2 regions of the Lactobacillus crispatus genome follow, and region 2 is predicted to be linked to the other one. Evidence: riboswitches for the same ligand, from Rfam matches in the RefSeq annotation. Region 2 holds a riboswitch; the other holds the start of a gene.

Region 1 (7,762 bases), 670 kb from region 2:
TACCCTTTATCACATGCCAATCTACCCAAAGATGCAAGCCCTGATTAAGGCGGGCAAATTTGGCGAAATTAAAATGATCCAAATTAATTTTGGCTCACTCAAGGACTACGATCCGCAGAATCGCTTCTTTAATAAAGACCTTGCTGGTGGTGCATTGCTGGATATTGGTGGCTATGCAACAGCTTTTGCTATTAGTTTCATGGATGAATATCCTGAAAGTATCAATACCACGGTAAAATTCTTTGAAACTGGCGTTGACGAAGAAAGCGGCATCATTTTGAAGAATTCAAAAGGTCAAATGGCAGTGATGTCCCTCTCAATGCGGGCTAAGCAGCCTAAGCGTGGTTTAGTTTCGGGTACCAAAGGTTATTTTGAAATCAATCAATACCCACGCGGCACTGAAGCGGACATTACTTACACCCAGAGTGCCCATGAAGAAAGCTATGATAAAGTGACTGCTGGAGAGGCTGACCAAGCACTTGAATATGAAGTCACTGATTTTCAAAAGTATATTGAACAAGGTCATGACGAAGGCGAATTAGAAAAATCTCGCATGATCGCCCATATTTTAACCAGTATTAGAACTGCCTGGGGCATGACTTATCCATTTGATAACGAGGAATAATTAGTTGGATTTCAAACGGGATCGATACATAACATCGGTCCCTTTTATTTGCACTTATTGCTTATTTTCTGCGACATATTTTTCTAGTCGTTTCAAGCCTTCTTTGATCTGATCCATCGACGTTGCGTAAGACAAACGAATATATCCTGCTCCACCTTTAGCAAAAAATGAGCCCGCAATTACAGCAACATGCCCCTTTTCAGCCAGGTCATAAATAAACTTGGTATCATCTTGTTCCAAGCCTGCTGGAATTTTGGCAAAAATGTAGAAGGCACCTTTAGGCTTAACGCATTCAAAGCCTAACTTGGTTAATCCTTCATAAAGCACATCACGCCGCTTTTGGAATTCTTTCTTCATCGGCTGTGCATCGTTCATTCCATTGCCTAGTGCTTCTTCAGCTGCATCCTGCATTGGCGTTGGTTCCGTCGTTGTGATTGCTTGGTGAATCTTAGCCAGTTGATCCAAAATCGGCTTAGGCGCAGCTACCACACCGATTCTATAGCCAGTCATTGCCCAAGCTTTTGACACGCCATTCATTAAAACAACTTGATCATGTAAAGTCTTTTCCATCGAAGCATGTGGCTGATCATAATTCAATTCGCTATAAATTTCATCGGCAAGAACAAAGATTGGTTTGTCGCGCACCACATCAGCTAGCGCATCGAGCTCAGCCTGCGAGTACATAACGCCTGTTGGGTTAGTCGGATAGTTCATCACCAATGCCTTAACTCGATCGCCATATTTATCCAAAGCTGCTTGCAACTTAGCCGGCGTTAACTTGAAGCCATCATCAGACGTGTCGATTTGTTCAACCGTTGCGCCCATTGATAGTGCATCCCCGATATAAAGCGGAAAAATCGGTGTCGGCATCAAAACAGCGTCGCCCGGATTAAGCACCGCGGTCAAAAAGTCATAGATCGATTCCGTTACCCCATTGGTGATCAGAATTTCGCTTGGATCATACTTTTGCCCATATTTTTCAGCTAAAAAGTCGGCTGCTGCCTTACGCAAACCTGGAGTCCCGTTAGATGGCGCATAGTGTGAATGGCTATTAGCAATGCTGGCTTCAGCCGCTTTTTTAATATGCTCTAGCGTGTTAAAGTCAGGCTCACCAATCGTGAATTTGACGATGTCCGAAATTTTGTTGATGTAAGCTGCAAAGGCCAAAATCTGCCCTGGCTTTTGTTCAGCCAAGCCTTTTTTCATATGTTTTGTTAAGTCGACCATGATTTTTCCTCCTTATATCTGAACTAAATTAATTCAAATATAGGAGTCTTTTTAATCTTTGTCAAAGGAAATATTAATTTTGATATCTAAAGTGCACATTAAATCCAATAATTAACAAAGCATAAATACTATAAATAACCGTAACAGGCGGATACATTGCCTGACACTTTATCAGCAAAAGAATAATTAAAACTATCACCCAAACAATCGTTAATATTCTAAAACGTTGAAAATATGACAAATCGGTAAAGCCACTGTCAAAGCTATATCAGCTATTAAGATAGTAAAATCCACTGGATATGATTTGATATAAAAAGCTTGAAATATCGGCAATGCCTCTGACAGTAAAAAGATAGAACTAATAATCCCACATATTAAAAGCAACTAATTAAGTATCTTTTTATAGTCTTTCATTAAATCAAGAACTTCTCTTTCTTCATGTACCAGTGCTTAATCACCGTAGTCAATGCAATGTACAAAGTCAAAAGTACAAGAACTACCAGAACATAATATTCTGGGATCGGACCGAATTTCATTACCTTAGCCAAGCTTGGGATGTAAGGCATTGCAGTACCGATCAATCCTGCACCGATCGTAGCGAGCATGACAACTGGTGAAGAATGTTGTTGGATAAATGGAACGGCTGGATCACGCAATGCTTGAATAACCATTTCTTGTGTCCAGAGTGATTCGATGAACCAGCCACTCCAGAAGATGGCCATAAAGACAGCCTTTTGCCCTGGAGTAGCAGCCACATAACTTGTGCCCACAGTACTTGGACAAATCCAGAAGTAAAGCAAGGCAAACGTAATGACATCAAAGATTGAAGATGTCGGACCAAAGAAGAACATGAACTTAGGCAACTTCTTTGTCTCCCACTTACGTGGTACTTCCAAGTATTTTTCACCAACTCTATCAAATGGAAGTGACAAACAAGATGTCCCATAGATCAAGTCTAGAATCAACAATTGCATTGGAAGCATTGGCAAAAATGGTAGGAATGATGAAGCAACCAAGATCGATAAAATATTACCAAAGTTAGATGACAACGTAATCTTGATGTATTTCATCGTGTTGGCAAAGATCTGACGGCCGATTCTGACACCGTGCTCCAAGATGAGGAGACTCTTGTGCAGCAAAATAATGTCCGCACTCTTTTTTGCAATATCAACAGCCGTATCAACTGAGATTGCTACATCGGCCTTCTTCATAGCTGGCGTATCGTTGATACCGTCTCCCATGTAAGCAACCGTGTGACCATTTTCCTTCAAAATCTGAATAATTCTAGCCTTTGACTCTGGTGAAAGCTTTACAAAGAGGCTACATTCTTCAACCATCTTTTTAACTTCATCGTCGCTCTTACCAGCAAAGTCTTTTTCACTATAAATATACTTGGTGTTCAAGCCTACTCTTGAAGCAACACTCTTAGTTACAGCAGCGTTATCACCAGTCAAAATCTTCACGGTAATACCGTCTTGCTTTAACTTCTTAAGCACGTCCTTAACGTCATCCTTAGGTGGATCAAGGAAGGCCAAGAATCCGGTTAGGATCAAATCTTTTTCATCGCTAACATTGAATTCACCGGCTTGAGCAGGATTGTTCTTGTAAGCTAACAAAACAACTCTCAAACCATCTTTGTTCAAATCTTCAATGTGCTTTAAAACTTTTTCTTTGTAATCATCAGTTAAATCGTTGATGTGACTGCCAACTTGCACACGATTGCAGCAAGCAAGCATTTCTTCGGCAGCACCCTTAGTTACCAGGATACGACCATCGCCGTGGCGCTTGACCACGACACTCATGCGACGGCGCTTGAAGTCGAATGGAATTTCATCAACCTTAGTGTAGTCGTGTTTAATTTCATTAACATCTAGCTCATCGCTAGCGGCATCGATGATGGCTTGGTCCATCAAATCGTGCATCCCCGTTTGGAAGTACGAGTTCAAGTAAGCCAAGCGCAAAACCTGTGGATTTTCCTTCATATCCAAGTTGTAGTGCCGTTCCAATACAACCTTGTTTTGGGTTAAAGTACCGGTTTTATCAGTACAAAGCACGTCGGCGGCACCGAAGTTTTGGATGGAGTTCATCTTTTTAACGATGGTGCCGTGCTTGGACATTTCTAGCGAACCCTTAACCAAATTACTAGTAACAATAACTGGCAACATTTCTGGAGTAAGTCCAACGGCTGTGGCAATCGAAAACAGCAAAGCGTTGAGCCAGTTACCTTTAGTTAAACCGTTGATGACCAAAACTAAAGGTGCAATGATCGCGGTCATTGTTAACAATAATTTAGAAATATTCTTGATACCAACATCGAAGTTAGTTTCCTTAACGTCGTTGTTTGAAATATCCTTAGCCAAACGACCAAAGACAGTTTGTTCACCGGTGGCCAAAACAACGCCAACACCTGAACCTGACACAATAGTTGTTCCTTGATAGATTACATCAGGATAGTCCAAATATTGATCCATGTCTTTTTGATCGGGCTTCTTAGTCGCAATCTTTTCCACAGGCGTTGATTCACCGTTCAAAGAACTTGATGAACAGAACAAGTCTTTAGTTTTGAGCAATCTAATATCTGCTGGCACCATGTCCCCAGCGTGGATATTAATAATATCGCCGACAACTACTTGCTTGGTAGAAATTTCTTCGTCCTTTTGATTGCGACGAATATTGGTAGTTACAGACACCATGTTTAAGAGGTCTTCAACTGCGTCATTAGTTTTCACATTCTGGATAAAGGATGTTAATCCAGAAATGATGATCATCGTAATCATAATGATCACAGTACTCAGGTCCTTTTGATCTGCCGGCACGAAGACGTAGTCGGTAAACAGCGACACCGTTGCTAGCAGCAACAGGACCATTGTGAAAGGAGTGAAGAATGATTCAATGAAGAAATGCAATTTCGTGTTGTGCTTCTTGGTCGCAACTTCGTTAAGACCATTCTTCTCTAAACGCTCTTTAGCTTCCGCCGAAGACAGACCGTCTAGCGAACTATGTAGCGTCTTTAACGCTTCTTCGGGAGTTTGCCTAGCGATCTGCTTAACAAACTCTGTATCGGCTGTCTTCTTATTCATCAACAACTTGTTTTTTGCCATGTTAATCCCACTTTCTGATTAAACATGCAAACAAACTAAAAAGGAGCTAATACCAATTAGTATTAACTCCTTATCTAAGCGATGTTTCCTCGTCGTTCAGTTTTGACACTACGTGACGTAAGCACAGGCTAGCTATCTGGATCTCGCCTTATCTCGACAAGAACTATTTTACTCGTTGGCATCTCTGGATGTTTCCGGGCGATAGCTTGTGTTCACGTAGGAGCCTCACCTAACAGTTTATTTGCTTTTTCAATTTTCATGTTTATTATATGCATATTATTTGACAATGCAATTATCTTTACTAAATCGTTAGAATTTGTAAAAGACTTTAAGAAAGATAAAAAACTCGCGTTTGCAATGAACACGTGTTTTTTATAATTTAATTTTGATATACTATTTTATAGACATGGATATGTTGCAACTATTTGTGTTTAGTAGTTTTAGCATAACTAACCACCCCTCACACATTTTGAAATTACGGAGGTGAGAGTTATGCATAACCGGATAGTTTGGAGGTTTAGTGCTCCGTGGTAGCTTGGGCTATTGCAATCAGCATCGTTCTAGGTGCTTTAGGCAAATTAGCTATCAATTTGGCTATAGCCTATGCGATAACAAAAAAGCTAATCGCAAGGATTAGCTAAACCAACAGTTATCTGAAACTACGATCGAAGTCAACGGATTGCGACCGTTGGCTTCTTTTCATATACAGATTATAACATGAATTATCCGAAACGAATAAAAAAGATCAGGCTCACTGCCTGACCTTGCTATTGGGTTAGCTGGATTCGAACCAGCGCATGATGGTACCAAAAACCATTGCCTTACCACTTGGCTATAACCCAATCTTCAAACCTTTTACTTGATTGGTTCTATTTGAATGACCTCTCGATCACTCAACAGATAATATTATAGGGGAATGAAGAAAAAATAGCAAGAAAAAATTCAAAAAAGTTTTGTTTTTTTAAAAATACCTACATTTGCTCGAAGGATACTGAATCTTTCTTTTATGAATTATAAAATTAATTTGTTTTTTTACGATTATAACTTTTGTGACTTCTTAACCTTATTCATTAATTCAAAGTCGTTGGTAAAAATTCCAGCTACACCAAGTTTAAAGTACCTTTTTGCTATGCTTACTTTATCTACTGTCCAAATTCTTTGCGTAACTTTGCTAGGTAAATACCAATGCGGATGGATCGCTGCAAAATGATTCTTAGCCGCAAACTGTTCAGGAAACGGCACCGGCCATTTGGTTAAAAAGCAATATTGTTGGTGGGGATCAATTCGCTGGCAATTTTTTAAGGTTTGATAATTGAAGGAAGAGAAAATAATGGGATGCACAAAATGGTATTCTTGTGCTAACGCTAAAACGATGGCTTCAATCCCCTCATCATGAATCTTGTTAGTCTTAAATTCCAAGTTAACATACAAATCCTGTCCCTGAAGAATTTCAAATAATTCACTTAACATCGGTACCGGTTCACCGTTAGCTAAACGAAATCGCCTGATTTCACTTAAGGTATAGTCCTTAATGTAACCCGTGCCATTAGTTGTGCGGTCAATTTTTTCATCATGCATTACTACTGGCACCTTGTCTTTAGTTAAATGCACATCAAATTCCACGCCTTCTGCGCCATGCTCTACCGCATATTTAAATCCTTGCAAAGAATTCTCCGCAAATTTCACCGGCAGTCCTCTATGAGCAAATACAATTGTCTGACCCATTTTTCACCTATAAAAAAATACCGCTCTCGCGGTATCCCTTCTATAACTTAATCTAATACGATTGCACCTTGAGTTGCTAAAGTATCACGTACAAGATCCTTAACATCTCTTCTAGCCACCATTCCATCAGTATTTTCAATGTATTCAACATATTGTGGTGACTTGATATGAGCGTCATAAGCCTTGTCATCAAAGTAAACTTCAACGAAGTACCATTCGTTTTCGTTCTTCTTATTGACTCCAGACATCATAATTTCCATGCCTGGTTCAGCAGCCATGCTGGTGGTCATTTCTTTCTTAACTTCATGTGCAAACTTTTCTGCGTCTTCAGGCTTAACTTCAACCTTAACCAAGCGCATAACAAAGTTGTCGGCATGGTCATTCAAAGCATCATGAGCCTTGGTAGTAATTACCTCAGGCTTCAATTCAATAATTTCCTTGTCAGTGGAAATCTTGTTAATAGTTTCCGCAAAATTGTCGGCATGTGCTGCTGCAATGTGCAAATCTTCTGCCAAGCTATTCCGGAACAATTCGATTTCGTAATTGTCTTCACCATGAGCATCGTCATGTGCGCTTCCAATTAACAAAGTTCCTTCTTCAGCTGGAATTGAGTTGTGCATGTTATTTTCAACTTCACGGATATATTCACCGCGATCGTTTTCCTTGATATTTAATTTAGTAATTCTAAAAATTGGTGTTTCATCCATTTTTCTTGCCTCGTACTATAATCTTTCCACACCTATCATTATAAACTAATGCAGAAAAATAAAAGCCCCTATTCACCAGTTATTTGATCAATTTTAACCGCTTTAGCTGGCCATTCAGTCCGTACATATTCCAATGTACTGCCTTCATTGCTAGTTAACTGCACAAAAGAACAATTGGGCAGACCTAAAAATTCACGATGGTTAGTTTTTTCATTAATGTATTGCGACAAACTATCGCCATGACCAACAACTAAAATATTATCGCCATCTTGTGCATCCCGCATGATCAAGTTAATCCCGCGCTCCATTCGTTCAACTACCTCATGATTATCTTCCACGCGAAATTTGCCCAAACGATGCAGCGGCCAAAGTAGCAC
Region 2 (7,762 bases):
GTATTACCAATCCTACAAGAATTTTTGGCGACTGGCTTTTTGTTCAATTATGCTTTTCGGCGAAATACTAAGCAAGTTGCAATTATGGGAATCATTGTTTCAGGTCTGATTTATAGCTTACTGAACTTTCAAAATTCAGTAGTACTCTTTATTATTGATGCAATTTATGGCATGGTGTTTGCTTGGAGCTATATGTACACACAAACATTATTGATGCCAATTTACTTAGCTGTAGTTAGTGGCGTACTTACAGTGATTATGATTTAAAAACAAAAGGATGAGAAAAATTCTCATCCTTATTTTTGTATAAAAAAAGCGGATAGCGTGAATCGAACCCGCATCTACAGCTTGGGAAGCTGTCGTTCTACCATTTAACTATACCCGCAATATATTTTTATTTTAGCATTTTTTCTATTTGAAGATCAACACTTTTACGATCAATTAAGCTGGTAAAATTTTGAAAAAGCCAGCGGCGTAGTTCGTTGGGCATAACAACTAGAGGCATTCTATTATGGATTGGCGCCATATCTTTGTTAGGCACGGTAGTAACCATTGAAAAATAATCCTGATCATAAATACCTGCAATTAAGGTAAGTGGTTGATTAGTGCGGAAGGCGTAGCGATCATGGTATTTACGACCGTTTTCAGCAATATGGGTAGTTTTAGCGTATTCAAAGAATTTTTCGGTTAAGATTAAGCAACGTTGCTTGGCAAAGGATTTGTCCCACATTGAAGGCGCTGAATCATAAAATCGCTCAATTCTAGCGTTAAATAAAGGCTTTTTTGGATCAACGGGACTTGGATAGCCCCATTTTTTGTTGCTTAATTGCAATTGACCATTTTGATAAAGCAAAACAGGTGCTACTTGGTTAGGAAAAATATCTTGTGCTTGAATGTCAAAATTTGGTGTAACTAAGGGCAGGTCAAGATCGCTTTTGAGATATTGTTGAATTTGTTTTAAATTAGGTAAACGAAACTGGTTGCACATACGCATTTCCTTTCTTTAGGGCTAGTTTAATCATAGCCTATTTTTTGTTAAAATTAGGTAATTAAACAATTAATATTAATAAAAAAATAAACTTAAAAATTAGAAAAGAGCAAAAAGATGGCGAAAGAAATTTTATTAACTGGTGACCGTCCTACTGGTAAGCTGCACATTGGTCACTATATCGGTTCATTAAAGAATAGAGTAAAATTACAAAATTCAGGTAAATATGATCCATATATTATGATTGCGGATACACAGGCTTTGACCGACAATGCTCGTAATCCGGAAAAAATTCGCAATAGTTTGATCCAAGTAGCTTTAGATTACTTAGCTGTTGGTATTGATCCAGCTAAATCAACTATTTATGTTCAATCACAAATTCCTGCTCTATTTGAATTGACTGCTTACTACATGGATTTAGTAACTGTGGCTCGGCTTGAAAGAAATCCAACTGTTAAGACAGAAATTAAGCAAAAAGATTTCAAAGACTCTATTCCAATTGGCTTTTTAAACTATCCAGTTTCTCAAGCTGCTGATATCACCGCTTTTAAAGCAACCGTTATTCCTGTTGGAGATGACCAGGAACCAATGTTGGAACAAACACGTGAAATCGTTAGGACTTTTAACCGTGTTTATAATTGTGATGTTTTGGTTGAACCTAAAGGTTATTTCCCACCTAAAGGTCAAGGACGTTTGCCAGGACTTGATGGTAATGCGAAGATGTCGAAGTCACTTGGCAATGCGATTTATCTTGCTGATGATGCAAAGACAGTTCAAAAGAAAGTTATGTCAATGTACACGGATCCTAACCATATTCACGTTGAAGACCCTGGTAGGGTTGAAGGTAACACTGTCTTTACATATCTTGATGTCTTCGATCCAGATAAGGACAAGGTGGCAGAACTTAAGGCAGAATACCAAAAGGGTGGCTTAGGTGACGTTAAGATTAAGCGTTACTTAAACAAGGTCCTTGAAGCAGAGCTTGCACCAATTCGTGAACGTCGCGAAAAGTTTGCTCAAGATGAAGATGCGGTTTATGAAATGCTTCTGGAAGGTTCAAAAAAGGCTAATAAAGTGGCTAATGCAACACTTGAACAAGTCCGTGACGCAATTGGTTTGAACTATTTCAAGAATAGATAAGGCTGAGGTAAAGTTATGCACGATCGAATTCCTTGGAAACAATATTTTATGATGCAGGCGCTAGTAATTGCGCAACGCTCTACTTGTAATCGCGCATTAGTTGGTAGTGTCTTAGTAAAAGATAATCGGATTATTGGCACTGGTTATAATGGTTCCGTTTCAGGACAACCGCATTGTGACGATGTGGGTCATCAAATGGTTGATGGTCACTGCGTTAGAACTATTCATTCAGAAATGAATGCGATCATTCAGTGTGCTAAGTTTGGTGTTTCTACAGAAAATACTGAGATTTATGTGACACATTTTCCTTGCTATAATTGCTGCAAATCCTTGTTGCAGGCAGGCGTGAAAAAAATTAACTATTATTTTGACTATCGCGATAATCCATTGGCGATGCAACTACTTCATGATAGCGAGGTGCCTTATGAACAGATTAAGATTAATCGCAAATACGTGGAAAGCTTGGCCCATAAACTTGAAGAAGACGAGAATTAATTTAATTTGGTTAATGGGACTAGTAACTGTATTTTTAATAACGACAGGATTTGTCCAGCCAAATATTGAAGATCATGCTCATATTTTAGATAAAGAAACTCGCACTTTGGTTACGGAAAAAAATAATCGCTATTTTCAGACTAAAGAACAACCGCAAATTGTCGTTATAACGGTTAAAAGGCTGAATAAGTTAACACCTAAGATGCTAGATCATTCTAAGCGAACGGTCTTTATTGTGGTAGGACAGAAAGGTAAAAAGCGTAATGTGCAAATTTATTCAACTAAAGATTTGCATAGTGCCTTCACCGAGGTCGCTCGGGGCAATATCTTGCGTGCTGAAGTAGATAAATTGCGTAGTCAAAATAATGCAACTTTTAACAAGGGAATTCGCTTCGTCTTTCGGGCATGTGCGACTAGAGTTGATCAACAATATCAATATGCACTTGATAAATATGATTTGACGCAAGCAGAACAAAATAAAGTCGCGCGTCCACATAGTGTAGCTTTACCAATCGCACTGGCACTGGCATTTTTAATTACGGGAATTACTTATTTCTTGCGTAGATTTAGTCATCGTGATCCAATTTCTAAGAAATAGTCGGCTTGACTTATTTGCATTTTGTCCTTACACTTTTTGTAGACATAATTAGCGAAAAACTGTTAGGTGAGACTCCTACGTGAACACACGCTATCGCCCAGAAACATCCAGAGATGCCAACGGGTTAAATAGGTGTCGTCGACTTAAGGCGAGATCCAGATAGCTAGCATGTGCTTACGTCACGTAGTGTTAAAACTGAACGACGAGTATGACAGAGCCTTGTTTGGCAAAAGTCACCTGCAGAAATTACAGGTGGCTTTTTTGTTTTGCTTGTCCCAATTAAAGAAGGGAGCAAATGATGTTAAAAGCAGCTAGCAAGAAGCGATCGAATATTGATATTCAGAGTATTCAACGTATTGCGCGTGAGTCACGTAGCGAGACGCTGGCGCGTTTACAGGCGAGTGCTGAAGGGCTTTCGACTAATAAGGCTGAAGAAAACCGTAAAGAATATGGTCAAAACGAGATTATCACTAATACCAATGCTTCTAAATGGCGTTTGCTTTGGGAATCGGTTGCGACACCATTTACGGTAGTGTTATTAGTATTAACTTTGCTAACGCTTTTTACCAGTTATATTTTGATACCACAAGGCAATAGTGACTCAATCACAATTATTGTGATGGTTATTATGTTAATTGTGTCAGTGCTGGTTAATTTTATTCAAAAGATTAAGATTGCTAGAGTAACAGATCAGTTGCTCAATCGGGTATCGGTTACTACGAATATTCGGCGTGATGGACACAATGTCGAGCTACCCACAGATGAAGTAGTGATTGGGGATGTAATTAATTTATCGGCCGGCGACATGATTCCAGCGGATATGAAATTGCTAACTAGCAAGGACCTCTTTTGTTCATCAAGTTACTTAGATGGTGACCCTGAACCAGCTGAAAAAGTAGCGAATGTAATAATTAAGCCGAGCATGAGCAATGATTATTTAAACTATCCTAACATCTTGTATGAAGGGACGACGATTGTGTCTGGCTCTGGAACCGGAATTGTTTTTGCTATCGGTAATCACACCGTTTTTGGTAAAGAAGTCCAAGCCATTTCACGTAAAAAAGTAAAAACTACATTGTTTGATCGTGAAATGAAACAACTAGCTAAGATCTTGATTGTCGCTACTGCAATTATCATCCCACTACTGTTTGTCATTAATGGCTTGACTAAAGGCGATTGGGGAGAAAGCTTAATTTTTGCTTTAGCTGCGGCTGTTGGCCTGACACCAGAGGTGCTGCCGATTATTGTTAACTCTAATTTGACTAAAGGCGCACTGGAAATGTCAAAAAGTGGTGCTGTAGTTAAGCAGATGAATGCAATTCAGAATTTAGGTTCTACCGATGTTTTTTGTATTGATAAAACAGGCACCTTAACGCAAAACCAAGTTGTGTTAGAGCGCCACTACGATTTAGATATGCAAGAAACGCCACAGATTCTGAAATTTTCATATCTGAATGCTTACTATCAAACTGGGGTCAAAGATTTAATTGACAAGGCAGTAATTGATGCCGCTGGTGATGAATTAGACGTAAATGAAATTCAACGTGACTACAACAAAATTGATGAAATTCCATTCGACTACACTAGAAAAAGAATGAGCGTTGTGGTCGTTGATAATGATGAACACCATGGACAGCACTTATTAGTAACTAAAGGCGCAGCAGAAGGGATGCTGGCTATTTCTAATAAGGTTGAACTCAACGGCAAAGTTGAAGATTTAACTTCTGAATGGAAAGAAAGAATTTTAAATCAGATCAATGAATTAAATGATGATGGCTTGCGAGTCCTGCTTGTCGGCTATAAGCTTAATCCTGCTCCAGTAGGTGAGTTTTCTGCCAAAGATGAGCATGATTTGACGATCATTGGCTATCTAGCATACTTGGATCCGCCTAAAGAGACTACCAAGGAAGCCTTAGAGGATTTAAAGAACGATAATGTCGACGTGAAAATTTTTACTGGTGATAACGAAGCAGTTACACGTGCGATCGCATTGCAGGTGGGTTTAAACGTCGATACGGTTTATGATGGAAAACAGATCGATGAAGCCAGTCCGGAAGAATTAAAAGAAATCGTGGAAAAATGTGATATTTTTGTTCATTTGACGCCAGAACTGCGGGTAAAGATTATTAACGCATTGAAGACCAACGGTCATACTGTCGGTTATATGGGCGATGGCAATAAAGACGCTTTAGCGATGAAAGTGGCGGATGTGACGGTAACTTCGAATAGCTCGGTTGATATCACTAAAGAATCTGCTGATATTGTATTTGAACAAAAAGATTTGCAGCTGCTTGAAGAAATGATCATGGTCGGCAGAAAAGTCTTTTCTAATACGATGAAGTATATTAAAACATTCTTGGTTACCAATATGGGCAGTATTATCGCAATGGCTGTTTCTTCCTTACTGTTGCCGTTTTTGCCACTTTTACCATTGCAGGTTCTAATTTTAAATTTGCTTTTTAGTCTAAGTTGTTTAGTTATCCCCTTTGACAGTGTTTCAGAAAATTATGTCAAAAAACCCCAAAAGTGGTCAATCAGGATGTGGCCAAAATTTGTCTTAAACTTTGGTCCAATTCCGGCAATTGTTGACTTTATTGCGATGGCGTTAATGTTTTACGTAATTTGTCCTTACTTGGTTGGCTCTAATTACCACCACTGGGTCTTCATTTCTTTGTTCTATTCTGGAATTTTTGTGGAATCTCTGTGGACTAGGGTAATGATTATTCATACTTTAAGAGATGAGCGTTTCCCATTTCTTAAACAACATGCAACGCCAATTGTCTTTTTGGTAACTTTTGGTTTGGCAATTTTAGGGACTATGTTGCCTTCATCTAGTATTGCTCCAAGTTTAGGGTTAACTCAATTACCATTTAGTTATTGGGCTGTAGTCCTTTTGTTAGAAGTAATTTATATTTTATTGACAACTTTGGTAAAACATTTATATTTGAGAAAAGAAAAATTTTAGTTGATATTAAAAGGAATTCGTGGTTTTAGCCCAATTCCTTTTTTTGCATGTTAAAATAAAATAGATATTTTAGACGATTAAAGGAGTTTGATTAATCAATGGCTGATAAAGATACTTTTTATATTACAACCCCAATTTATTATCCATCTGGTCGTTTAACGATCGGAAATGCTTATACTACTATCGCAGCTGATACAATGGCTCGCTATAAGCGTAGTCAAGGCTATGATACTTTCTTTTTAACTGGTACTGATGAACATGGCTTGAAGATCGAACAAAAGGCTGAAGCACAAGGAATCAAGCCACAAGAGTTTGTTGATAAGATGGCTGCTTCTTACAAAAAATTATGGAAGAGCCTTAACATTTCTTATGACAAGTTTATTAGAACTACTGATGAACAACATGTTCAAGCTGTCCAAAAGATTTTTGAAAAGCTGTTAAAGAAAGGCGACATTTATTTAGGCGAATATACTGGTTGGTATTCAGTTGAAGATGAAGAATATTTCACTGAATCACAATTAGCTGAAGTCTATAAAGATGATGATGGTAATGTGATCGGCGGTAAGGCACCTAGTGGTCATGAAGTACGCCTAGTTAAAGAACCATCTTATTTCTTCAAGATGAGTAAGTACGCAGACCGCTTAGTAGAATACTACAAGGAACATCCTGACTTCATTTTGCCTCATTCACGTGAAAAGGAAATGCTTAATAACTTCATTAAGCCAGGTTTGGAAGATTTATCAGTTACCCGGACTACTGTTAACTGGGGAATTCCTGTTCCAAGTGATCCTAAACACGTGGTTTACGTTTGGATCGATGCACTTTCAAACTATATTACCGCTTTGGGCTATGGCTCAGATGATGATTCATTGTTTAAGAAATATTGGCCAGCAGATGTTCATTTGGTAGGTAAGGAAATCGTTCGTTTCCACACTATTTATTGGCCAATTATGTTAATGGCTCTTGATTTGCCACTTCCTAAGCACATTATCGGCCATGGTTGGGTATTAATGAAAAATGGCAAGATGTCTAAGTCAAAGGGGAATGCTGTTTATCCAGAATCATTGACTAGTCGTTATGGTGTTGATCCACTTCGCTATTACTTGATGCGTGCTCTTCCATTTGGCGATGACGGTATTTTTACACCAGAAGACTTTGTTGAAAGAATTAATTATGACTTGGCCAACGATTTGGGTAACTTACTTAACAGAACCGTGTCAATGATTAATCAATATCAAGCTGGTCATGTTGATGCAGTTCCTGTTGCTCAAGCTGAATTTGGCAAAGACTTGCAAGATACAGCTGCTAGTGTCATTAATGATTACAGAGAAAATATGAATTCACTTCACTTCTCTAAGGCATTAGACAATATTTGGAAGTTGGTTTCTCGTGCTAACAAGTATATTGATGAAACTACTCCATGGGCTTTGAACAAAGAAGGTAAAAAGGAAGAACTTAGCAAGGTCATGAGCAACTTGGCTGAAAGCTTGCATTTAATTGCTATTATGATTGAACCAGTAATGACCGAAACTGCACCAATTATGTTCAAGCAACTTGGTTTAAATTGGGACAATGA

What was found. Region 2 has a riboswitch for magnesium ahead of mgtA (magnesium-translocating P-type ATPase). Riboswitches for the same ligand answer to the same signal wherever they lie in the genome.
Region 1: linked by a shared signal. The riboswitch ahead of mgtA (magnesium-translocating P-type ATPase) and the one ahead of mgtA (magnesium-translocating P-type ATPase) in region 2 are both predicted to bind magnesium.

Annotation. Positions count from the first base shown of each region.
Region 1 covers NZ_CP072197.1:1,819,274-1,827,035, forward strand. The annotation lists gene J6L97_RS08825 (Gfo/Idh/MocA family protein) at 1-625, shown strand, start outside; gene J6L97_RS08830 (aminotransferase class I/II-fold pyridoxal phosphate-dependent enzyme) at 680-1,852, opposite strand; gene mgtA (magnesium-translocating P-type ATPase) at 2,266-4,953, opposite strand; M-box (ykoK) riboswitch at 5,034-5,197, opposite strand; tRNA gene J6L97_RS08840 (tRNA-Gln) at 5,724-5,795, opposite strand; gene J6L97_RS08845 (glycerophosphodiester phosphodiesterase family protein) at 5,992-6,678, opposite strand; gene J6L97_RS08850 (putative quinol monooxygenase) at 6,726-7,385, opposite strand; gene J6L97_RS08855 (histidine phosphatase family protein) at 7,454-7,762, opposite strand, start outside.
Region 2 covers NZ_CP072197.1:245,621-253,382, forward strand. The annotation lists gene J6L97_RS01190 (CPBP family intramembrane glutamic endopeptidase) at 1-267, shown strand, start outside; tRNA gene J6L97_RS01195 (tRNA-Gly) at 315-385, opposite strand; gene J6L97_RS01200 (SOS response-associated peptidase) at 395-988, opposite strand; gene trpS (tryptophan--tRNA ligase) at 1,106-2,128, shown strand; gene J6L97_RS01210 (ComE operon protein 2) at 2,144-2,623, shown strand; gene J6L97_RS01215 (TPM domain-containing protein) at 2,637-3,221, shown strand; M-box (ykoK) riboswitch at 3,273-3,436, shown strand; gene mgtA (magnesium-translocating P-type ATPase) at 3,520-6,186, shown strand; gene metG (methionine--tRNA ligase) at 6,285-7,762, shown strand, end outside.